4 regions of the Janthinobacterium sp. KBS0711 genome follow, and region 1 is predicted to be linked to each of the others. Evidence: predicted binding sites of a transcription regulator. Region 1 holds the regulator's gene; each other region holds the start of a gene.

The links. Region 1 encodes FNR, which switches genes on or off when oxygen is low (the NO sensors DNR and NnrR bind a similar motif). Its sites were predicted from a motif close to TTGATNNNNATCAA; they were not measured.
Region 2: VM94_RS24335 (universal stress protein) is a predicted target of FNR. The motif match lies at 1,258-1,271, and genes of this name have one in related genera.
Region 3: VM94_RS22125 (glycine-rich domain-containing protein) is a predicted target of FNR. The motif match lies at 1,515-1,528, and genes of this name have one in related genera.
Region 4: VM94_RS19975 (PHA/PHB synthase family protein) is a predicted target of FNR. The motif match lies at 1,289-1,302, and genes of this name have one in related genera.

The regions. Positions count from the first base shown of each region.
Region 1 covers NZ_LBCO01000004.1:63,636-65,837, reverse strand. The annotation lists gene VM94_RS00865 (response regulator) at 1-424, opposite strand, end outside; gene fnr (fumarate/nitrate reduction transcriptional regulator Fnr) at 664-1,422, shown strand; gene VM94_RS00855 (FixH family protein) at 1,549-2,073, opposite strand; gene ccoG (cytochrome c oxidase accessory protein CcoG) at 2,136-2,202, opposite strand, start outside.
Region 2 covers NZ_LBCO01000035.1:262,119-264,320, reverse strand. The annotation lists gene VM94_RS24340 (response regulator) at 1-553, opposite strand, end outside; gene VM94_RS24335 (universal stress protein) at 709-1,176, opposite strand; gene VM94_RS24330 (protein phosphatase CheZ) at 1,652-2,202, shown strand, end outside.
Region 3 covers NZ_LBCO01000033.1:777,740-779,941, reverse strand. The annotation lists gene VM94_RS27925 (hypothetical protein) at 1-115, shown strand, start outside; gene VM94_RS22130 (hypothetical protein) at 358-597, shown strand; gene VM94_RS22125 (glycine-rich domain-containing protein) at 685-1,398, opposite strand; gene VM94_RS22120 (CHASE domain-containing protein) at 1,587-2,202, opposite strand, start outside.
Region 4 covers NZ_LBCO01000033.1:286,638-288,839, forward strand. The annotation lists gene VM94_RS19975 (PHA/PHB synthase family protein) at 1-1,236, opposite strand, end outside; gene VM94_RS19980 (hypothetical protein) at 1,507-1,746, shown strand; gene VM94_RS19985 (LysR substrate-binding domain-containing protein) at 1,743-2,202, opposite strand, start outside.

The DNA of each region.
Region 1 (2,202 bases):
TCATGGGCTGGCGCGTGCGCAGCACGGTCTGGAAATACTCGCGCTCGGCGACGTTGATGCCGGCGCGTCCCGCCACTTCCGGCATGTCGGCCACGACGGCGCCGTGCGCGTCGAGCACCAGCACGTCGTCGAACAGCACCAGCATCGAGCGGCGCGAATAGTAGTCGCGCAATTGGACGGGCTGGCCGATCAGTTCCGGCGGCTGCTGCCGTGCCGTCAGGGTGACGATCTGCAGCAGCATGCCCAGCTTGTCGTCGAGTTCGGCGGCGGTGCGGGTGATCAGCGATGATTGCTGGCTCAGCAGGACGCGGGTGAAATCGTCGCGCATGTGCTGCACCTGGATCATGGTGACCAGGGCGATCATGGCGATCGAGGTCAGGCTGGTAGCCAGCGCGACTTTTGCTTTGATGCCGAGAGGCTTCATGATTTCCTTTTCAGTACCGTGCGGCACAGGCGGCAGATAATGCTGTCAGGAATTTTCCTATCAATACCCCAGCTTGGCAAGCGCCGCCACGCAAATTGCCCTCTCCGCATGGGCTTTTGACGATGTTGCCATATAATTAAAGGCTGGACGTCGTTTATTCGCCGAAATTACGGTGAAATTGGCACACGGCAACCCGGTATGCAGTAAACTTGTTGTTGCACTTTCTTAAAGGTACCGACATGACTGAAGCGCTACTCACTCCAACCTTGCCCACAGTGAACGTGGAAGCGTTGCGAGCGCGATGCTCGACGTGCAGCATGCATCAATTGTGCCTGCCGATGGGCCTCGATGTGGGCGACATGGACAGGCTGGACCAGATCATCGGCCGCCGCCGCAAGATCGTGCGCGGCGCCTCGCTGTTCCGCATCGGCGACTCGTTCCAGAACCTGTACGCGATCCGCCTGGGGCACTTCAAGACGTACCAGATCAATCCGGGCGGCGAAGAGCAGGTGACGGGTTTCCAGATGGCCGGCGAACTGCTGGGCATGGACGCCATCAGCGCCGACCGCCACCACTGTAATGCGGTGGCGCTGGAAGACAGCGAAGTGTGTGAAATCCCGTTTTCCAGCCTGGAACAATTACTGGGCAATATGCCGACCCTGCTCCGTCATTTCCACCGCATGATGAGCCAGGAAATCACGCGCGAGCAAAGCGTGATGCTCTTGCTGGGCAATATGCAGGCGACGCAGCGCTTTGCCGCCTTCATCGTCAACCTGGCGTCGCGCTACGAGGCGCGCGGCTATTCGAGCAGCAAATTCCAGCTGCGCATGTCGCGCGAGGAAATCGGCAACTACCTGGGCCTGACCATCGAAAGCGTCAGCCGTTTATTGTCGAAATTCAAGAAGGAAGGCTGGCTGCGTGTCTCGAACCGCGAGATCGAGATCCTGCAGCCGGCGAAATTGAAGGCCATTACAGCCGGCACGGACGTCTGCAAATAACAGCACCGTCAAAACCTACTGCGCGTCGCGCTTTGCGGCCTGCGATGCTCGCTGTGCTCTAGCACAGCTGCGCTTCTCAGCCACAAATCACTGCCGCTCGCTACGGTTTTTTCCCGGCGCTGTACGTTATAGCTCTTCATCCGCGTGCAGCGCGATGCTGCGTTGCACGGGCCAGGTCCAGATGCCGGACAGGCGCCACTCGCGTTTGTCGTTTTCCACCAGCACCTGCCAGCGGCTGCGCTCGAGCATCGGCAGCGCTACCGAGAAATTGCCGGCCGCATCGGGCTGCACCAGCAGCTTGATATCCTTTTCCGGCAGGGTCGCATGCGCCAGGTGCAGCTGCAGCGGCCCCTGGTACGCCTTGCCGAAGCTGTGCACGGAACCGCTGAGGCGCGCTGCAGCGACGTCATACGACAGGGTCGTATCCATCGCCAGGTTGCTGGCGATCGTGTCGCGCTTCAAATCCTGGTTGATCGCCTTGCCCTGCTTGTAATAATCGCCCACCACCAGTGCGTCGGGCTGCGTAAACGCGATATAGCCCATGAAGCTGCCGACGACCACGGACAGGCCGGGACCGATCATCAGCAGCCATGGCCAGCGATGCTTGTACCACGGGGCAACGGGAGGTTGCAGTTTCAGACTGTCGGACATGGTATTTCTCCTGTGTTTCTGTGTATACGGCCAGCCCCCATGCGGGGACCGGCCTTCCTGCATTAGCGCGGCACGATGAAGACCGCGCTTTCGCGCACATGCAGCGACGGGTCGTCCAACGAGTGCAAT
Region 2 (2,202 bases), on a different contig from region 1:
TCTTGTGCGTACTCACCGTCTTGACGCTCAGGTGCAGGTTGTTGGCGATTTCCGTGATCGACTTGCCCGCCACCAGCAGGGAAAAGACTTCGAATTCGCGGTCCGACAACTGTTTGTGCAGCAAGCTTTCATTCGGCATCATGATGTTGAGCACGAGCTGCTCCGCCACTTCGGCGCTGATGTAGGGGCGTCCCGACGCCACCTTGTGGATGGCGCCCACGAGCTGGGTGCCCGCGCTTTCCTTGGTCAGATAGCCTTGCGCGCCGGCGCGGATGGCCCGCACCGCATATTGTTCTTCCTCGTGCATGGTGAGGATCAGGATGGCCAGCTTGGGCGCCTCGCTGCGGATTTGCCGGATCAGGTCGACGCCGCTGCGGCCCGGCATCGACAGGTCGAGCAGCAACAGGTCGAAGCCGCCCTGGCGCACGTGGTTGAGGACTTCAAAGCCGTCGATGGCTTCACCCACGATATCGATGTCCGGCGCGCCGTCAAGGATGCGCTTCAATCCTTCTCGCATGATGGTGTGGTCGTCGGCAATCACAATACGTATCATAGGCGGGCAATCTGGATGCGTGAAATCTGCTATGTCCGTCACCGGACAATCAAATGTTGAAAAGCGAGAAACGTTGTCATTTTAACTGAAGCGGCCGAAAATTTGCCTTTTTCTTAATGTGCCGGCAACAGCGGCCACCGTGGCCATCTGACCCCTTATTCCGCCAGAGGTTCCTTGATCAGCCTATGCACGAGCACGGGCAATTTCGAGTGCGACAGCACCTTGTTGGTCACGCTGCCCAGCAGCAATTGCCCCCAGCCGCTGCGGCCATGCGAGCCCATGAAAATCAGGTCGCAATGCTGCAATTGCGCCACTTCCACGATTTTCAGGGCCGGGCTGTCGGAAAACGCCGTCAGGCCCGTTGCTTCCAGGCCCCGCTTGGCGGCCGCGTCGAGGATGGGCTGCCAATGGTCGGCGCCCGCCTTGCGCATGGCGATGCGGTATTCTTCCTCGCTGGGATAGCTTGGCGGAATGATCTCGATGTACACCGGGTACTGGTATTCGGGCGCCACGTACACGGCAAGGATGTCGGCGTGCATCTGTTCGGCAAAGGCAACGCCGGCACAGGCTGTCAAGTTGGAGACGGTGGAGCCGTCCGTGGCGATCAGAATTTTCTTATACATGGCAGGTCCTTTGGCGGTGACTGAGCGCGCGCAACGCCTCTTATTGTAGACGCGGCGGCAGCATTGTATTCATGTAAAGACTTGATAATTATCAATACAACTGCACCTTCAGTATAGACAACATTGGCAGAAAGATCGTGTTTAGCTGCAACGATGTCCGACGAGTCCATACCGCACTGTTGCGCAGGCGCCCGGAAGCAGGATTTCTTGTACGGCGCGTGGTCTTGCACGCACGCCAATGGTAGTATTTCAAAATACAACAGCAGGAACACTTATTTCCTGGTGGAAAAGCTCTTGTGGGCCAGCTTTGCACCAGGAAGCGCGTTTTGAGATTTACCAACAGGGCGGCGCCCTGCTACACTCGCACCATCGCAGCGGTATTGCCTCAAATCATCTTAATCGAGAAATTGTGGGTATCAGTCTGTAAAACGCACAGTTCAGGCGGAATTTTGACAAATTATGGAGAAGCAGGGATATGACCAACGCCGCTGATGATTTCGACGCATTATTCGATGAAGTATCTGCGCAAAGTGCGGCCGCGGCTCAGCCCGCACCAGCCGCCGCGCCCGCTCCCGCCGTGATCGCGGATGACGATTTCGACGCGCTGTTCGACTCCGTGTCGGCCAGCGCCGCCGTGCCTGCCGCTGCTGCGGCGCCGGTGGCCGCCGCGCCAGCCGAGCCGGAAGCGGCCCCCGCAGCCAGCGCCGACGCGCCTGGCGACGCGGCCGATCCCGTCGACCAGTCCGACAAGCCGATGTTCGAGCGTCTGGGCGGCATCGTGCGCCTGCTGCACGATTCGCTGCGCGAACTGGGCTACGACAAGGCGTTGACGGAAGCGTCGTCGCAGATCGTCGACGCCCAGGACCGCCTGGAATATGTCGCCACCCTGACCGAACAGGCCGCGAACAAGGTTTTGAACACGCTTGACGAAGGCATGCCGGCGCAAGATGTGCTGTCGAAGAAGGCCAAGGACATGGACAGCCGCTGGACGGCCCTGTTCGATGGCAAGCTGAGCCTGGAAGAATT
Region 3 (2,202 bases), on a different contig from region 1:
CCCGGCCGGCGTGGCCGCGCAAGGCTGGCATCTATCCGCTGAAATGGCCCGCCTGGGCACCCTCATGGCCATAGCCTGGCTCATGCATAGCGGTGTTGCCCATCGTAAAAATTGATGACGTGCAGCAAATTTTTCCGATTTGAGTTATCCTCTAGCACATTCCAAGTGCGTCAATTCTCTTCAATTATCACAATTTTGCTTTAAGTTACGCAAAAATCAACAATAGCGTGTATTATATTGTTTGCGGCGTAAAGGCCGCATAAGTGATGGCGCTTTTTAGTGTGTTTACCCTGAATTATTGTGAAAGAGACATTCGGTTTCTTTTCGCTCTAATACAACAAGTACGGATTTTTGATCATGTCTCTCAAACAAATTACCTCTTTGCCTACCTACAACCCGAATCGCGTCCTTGATGCGATCATCGACAAGCTGCAGCTGAAAAACGATGCCGCCTTGTCGCGAGCTCTGGAAGTGGCGCCACCTGTTATCAGCAAGATTCGTCACAACACCTTGCCGATCGGCGCCACGATCCTCATCCGCATGCATGAAATCAGCGATTTCAGCATTCGTGAACTGCGCGAGTTGATGGCTGCCTAAGAGCGCCTGACAGACGGCAAACTGAGAGGTGCCGTCTGGGTAAGTCAGGCTTGCCGCGTGCGGCAGCCACATCCGTTTTCCGCTTTTCTATTGCGGCTCGCGGTTCAGTACCGGACGATCGATATAGAAACGCCCCATTTCCAGGCCAGTCGAAGACGACTTGACCACCGCTGCAGCCAGTGAGGCAGGCGCGCTGGAAAAGGCGGTGCTGGCAGCCCCGGTCGCGCGGCCCGAATACGCCGTCGCCTGCACCGCCGCGCTGGAAAACGCCGTTTGCACGGCCCGGCCCGAGTAGGCCGTTGCCTGTACCGCCGCACTGGAAAATGCTGTTTGCACAGCCCGTCCTGAATACGCAGCCTGCACAGCCCGTCCCGAATACGCCGCCTGTACGGCGCGCCCCGAATACGCCGTTTCTGCGCGAATATAATCTTCCCCGAACGTTTGTTCATACAGCTGCTTCATGCGCTCGCCCACGCGATGGTGCGCCGCTTCGTCGTCTTCGCCGCGCAAGCCGATGTACGGGAAGTGATGGAGGAAGTAGCCGAACACCTGTTCGCAATCGGCCGCATATTTCAGGGTGTCGAGGATGTGGTAGTGCCAGAAGGTATCGACGTCCATCAGCGGCGCCGTTTCTTCTTCCGGAAACTGTTTCATCAGGATCAGGAAGCGGCGGTATTCGAATTCCACCGCATTCGCCTTCTCCAGGCTCCATCCCTCGCCTGACTCGCGGTGCATCAGCTTGACCTTGATCGCGTCCAAATTCAAATCGGCAATTGCCTTGAAACTGTCGTTCGTATCCATGAATGTCCTTTGGTAAAGAGCGTTGTGGGAAATACGGTGAAACAAGGGAAAGCGGCGGGTGCGTGCTCCTGGCAAGTGGTCGAGGAATGCCTGGCCCATGGCGGGCGGGCGCTGAATTGTTCTACATCAATATTGCATCTAATTACGAAATATGCAAGCTGAGCTTGCTTCATGCGTGCGTACGCCTGTCAGCTGCTGACCCGGCTTTCTTCCTGGTAGGGAAATGCGGTGGCGTCAGCGCCCAGCGGCACGCTGACGTGCACGCTCATGCCGGCGCCGGGGCTGCTTTCGATGTAAAAAGTACCGCCCAGCAATTTTATGCGCTCCTCGATGCCCACCAGGCCAAACGAGCCCAGCTTGTTGCGCCCGTCGATGGCCGCCCCCACGCCGTTGTCGCTGATGCTCATCGACACCGTATCGCGGCACTTTTCCAGCTTGACTTGCACGCGGCTGGCATTCGCATGCTGGGAAATATTGCTGAGCGACTCTTGCAGGATGCGAAACAGGGCCGTCGCGCATTGATCGCTGAGGCAAATGTCGTCATGGCTTTCGCTCACTTCGCAGGCGATGCCCGTGCGCTGGCGAAATTGCGCCACCTGCCATTCGACGGCCGCATTCACGCCCAGGTCCAGTACGGTAGGGCGCAAGTCGTTGATGATCTGCCGCACGCTCTTGATGGTGGCGTCGATCTGCTCCAGGGTCGAGCGGGCGCGGGCGTTCAGGCGCGGGTGGCGGCGATGCGTGCGCGAGGCCAGCATGTCGGCGTCGATGCGCAAGACCAGCAGGTTCTGTCCCAGGTCGTCG
Region 4 (2,202 bases), on a different contig from region 1:
CAGCAGCTGGAAGGCGCCCGCCATCTGCTTCGTATCGAGGTAACCCTGCTTCCACATGGCCGCTTCCAGGAAGCTGACCTGGCTCTCGTCAATGAACAGCGACAGTTCGCCCGGCTCCTTGAAATCCACCTGCGAGGCCAGCATGGTGAGGCTGGCCAGGCGCGCATCGCCATCGCGCGCCATCGTGGCGGCGGCGATGGCCAGCAGGGTGCCGCCCAGGCAGTAGCCGGCCGCGTGCACCTGCGGCGCGCCCGTGATGCGGACAACGGCGTCGAGCGCGTCCATCACGCCCAGCTGGCGGTAGTCTTCCAGCGACAGTTCGCGGTCTTCCTCCGTGGGGTTTTTCCAGGAAATCATGAACACCGTGTGGCCCCGGCCCACCAGGTAGCGCACCAGCGAATTGTGCGGCGACAGGTCGAGGATATAGAACTTCATGATCCACGCCGGCACGAACAGCAGCGGCGCCGCATGCACCTTGTCGGTCGCGGGCGCGTACTGTATCAATTCGATCAAGTCGTTGCGGTAGACCACCTTGCCCGGCGTGACGGCCACGTTTTCGCCCGCCTTGTAGCGGCGCGTATCGGGCGCGTACGGCCCCATGGCGGCGCGCTGCCAGTCCTCGGCCGCGTGGACCAGGCCGCGCGCCAGGCTGGCGCCGCCGCTTTCCACGGTGGCTTGCTGCACCACGGGATTGGTCAGCATGAAGTTCGACGGCGCCAGCATGTCGAGCCACTGGCGCACGGTGAACGTGACGACATCCTCGTGGTGCGGCGCGACGCCGCGCACGCCCGTGGTGGCGCGGTGCCACCATTGCTGTTGCAGCAAGAAGCCCTGGTAGACGAGGTTGTACGGCCAGCGCCGCCAGGCCGGATCGTCGAAGCGCCGGTCCTGCGGCAGCGGCGCGATGCATGGCGTCTCGGCGGTGCCGCCAGCCAGTGCCGATTGCATGGCGTACTGCTGCCAGCGGCCGATCTTCCTCCACGCTTCCTGCACAAGGGCTTGCTGCTTCGATGGCGCCAGCGCCAGGTGGCTGAGCCAGTCGGCATACGCGTTGCCCAGCGCGGCCGGCGAAATGCCACCCGTGAGCTTGCCCAGCCAGGCGTTCAGCAGCAGGTCCAGGGTGGCGCCTTCCGGCGCTGTCTCCGGATAATCGGGCGCCGGCACGCCTTGCCAGGCGCTGCCCAGGCGCTCATGTTCAACGTTGTGCTGCGCGTCGCTCGGCTGCGTCTTGCTCATCGAGGGCTCCTGTCATTTTTTTACAGGATAGCAATAGCTTGTTCAAAAAATTATGATCTACATCAACTTTGGCCGGATGCGTGCGGCGTGGCTAGCCATCTGGATGAAACTTCGAATGAAAATGATTTAAACGAATATTGCGATTCCATCGATCTTATTTTAATAATAAAGAAAAACCATTTATTCGTGAATTTATTTATTGTATTTGGTAAATTTATGTAGCAAAATACGGTAAAGCAAGACCGATCACAGTGGATAGAGGAGATGGACATGCATACGAAATTGTCGGCAAGCGGCAGCGAAGAGGCGGGCAGAGGCTATCCACGCGGCGCAGCTGCGGGCGTCAGTCGTTCTTCCGTGCGGCGTTTGAAGGCGATAGCCTACCTGGCCCTGTTGCTGGCCGTGGTGCCGGCGGCAAGCTGCATCGCCACGGGCCGCGCCGGCGTGCCGGTGCCATTCAGCGCCCTGTGCGGCGTCGTGTCGTGCGCGGCAGGCGAGCATGGACTCTAGCGCGCGGCCTGCGCCTCCTCGCGGATCCATGCCATGAATGCCTGGACGGCAGGGCGCGTGGCCGCGTCGGGCCGCGCCACCAGGTAGTAGGCAAAGCGCGCGGGCCAGGGCAAATCCAGCACTTGCACCAGGCGCCCCGCGGCAATTTCCTCCTGCGCGTAGAGCTGCGGCACCAGGGCAAGTCCCTGTCCCGCTTCGGCTGCGCGTATCAACAGAAAATCATCTTCGAAGGCCGAGCCGCGCAGCGCCCGCGCCGCATCGGCGCTGCCGTCCGGGGCGCCATGCGCGGCCAGCCACAAGGGCCAGTCGGCGCGGTCCGTATCGTGCAGCAGCGGGTAGCGCAGACAATCGCCGGGCGTGGTGATGGGCTGCTGGCCTGCCATCAGGGCGGGGCTGGCGACGGGCACCAGCACGGGCGCCATCAATCGCGTCACCTGCAAGCCCGGATAATCTCCC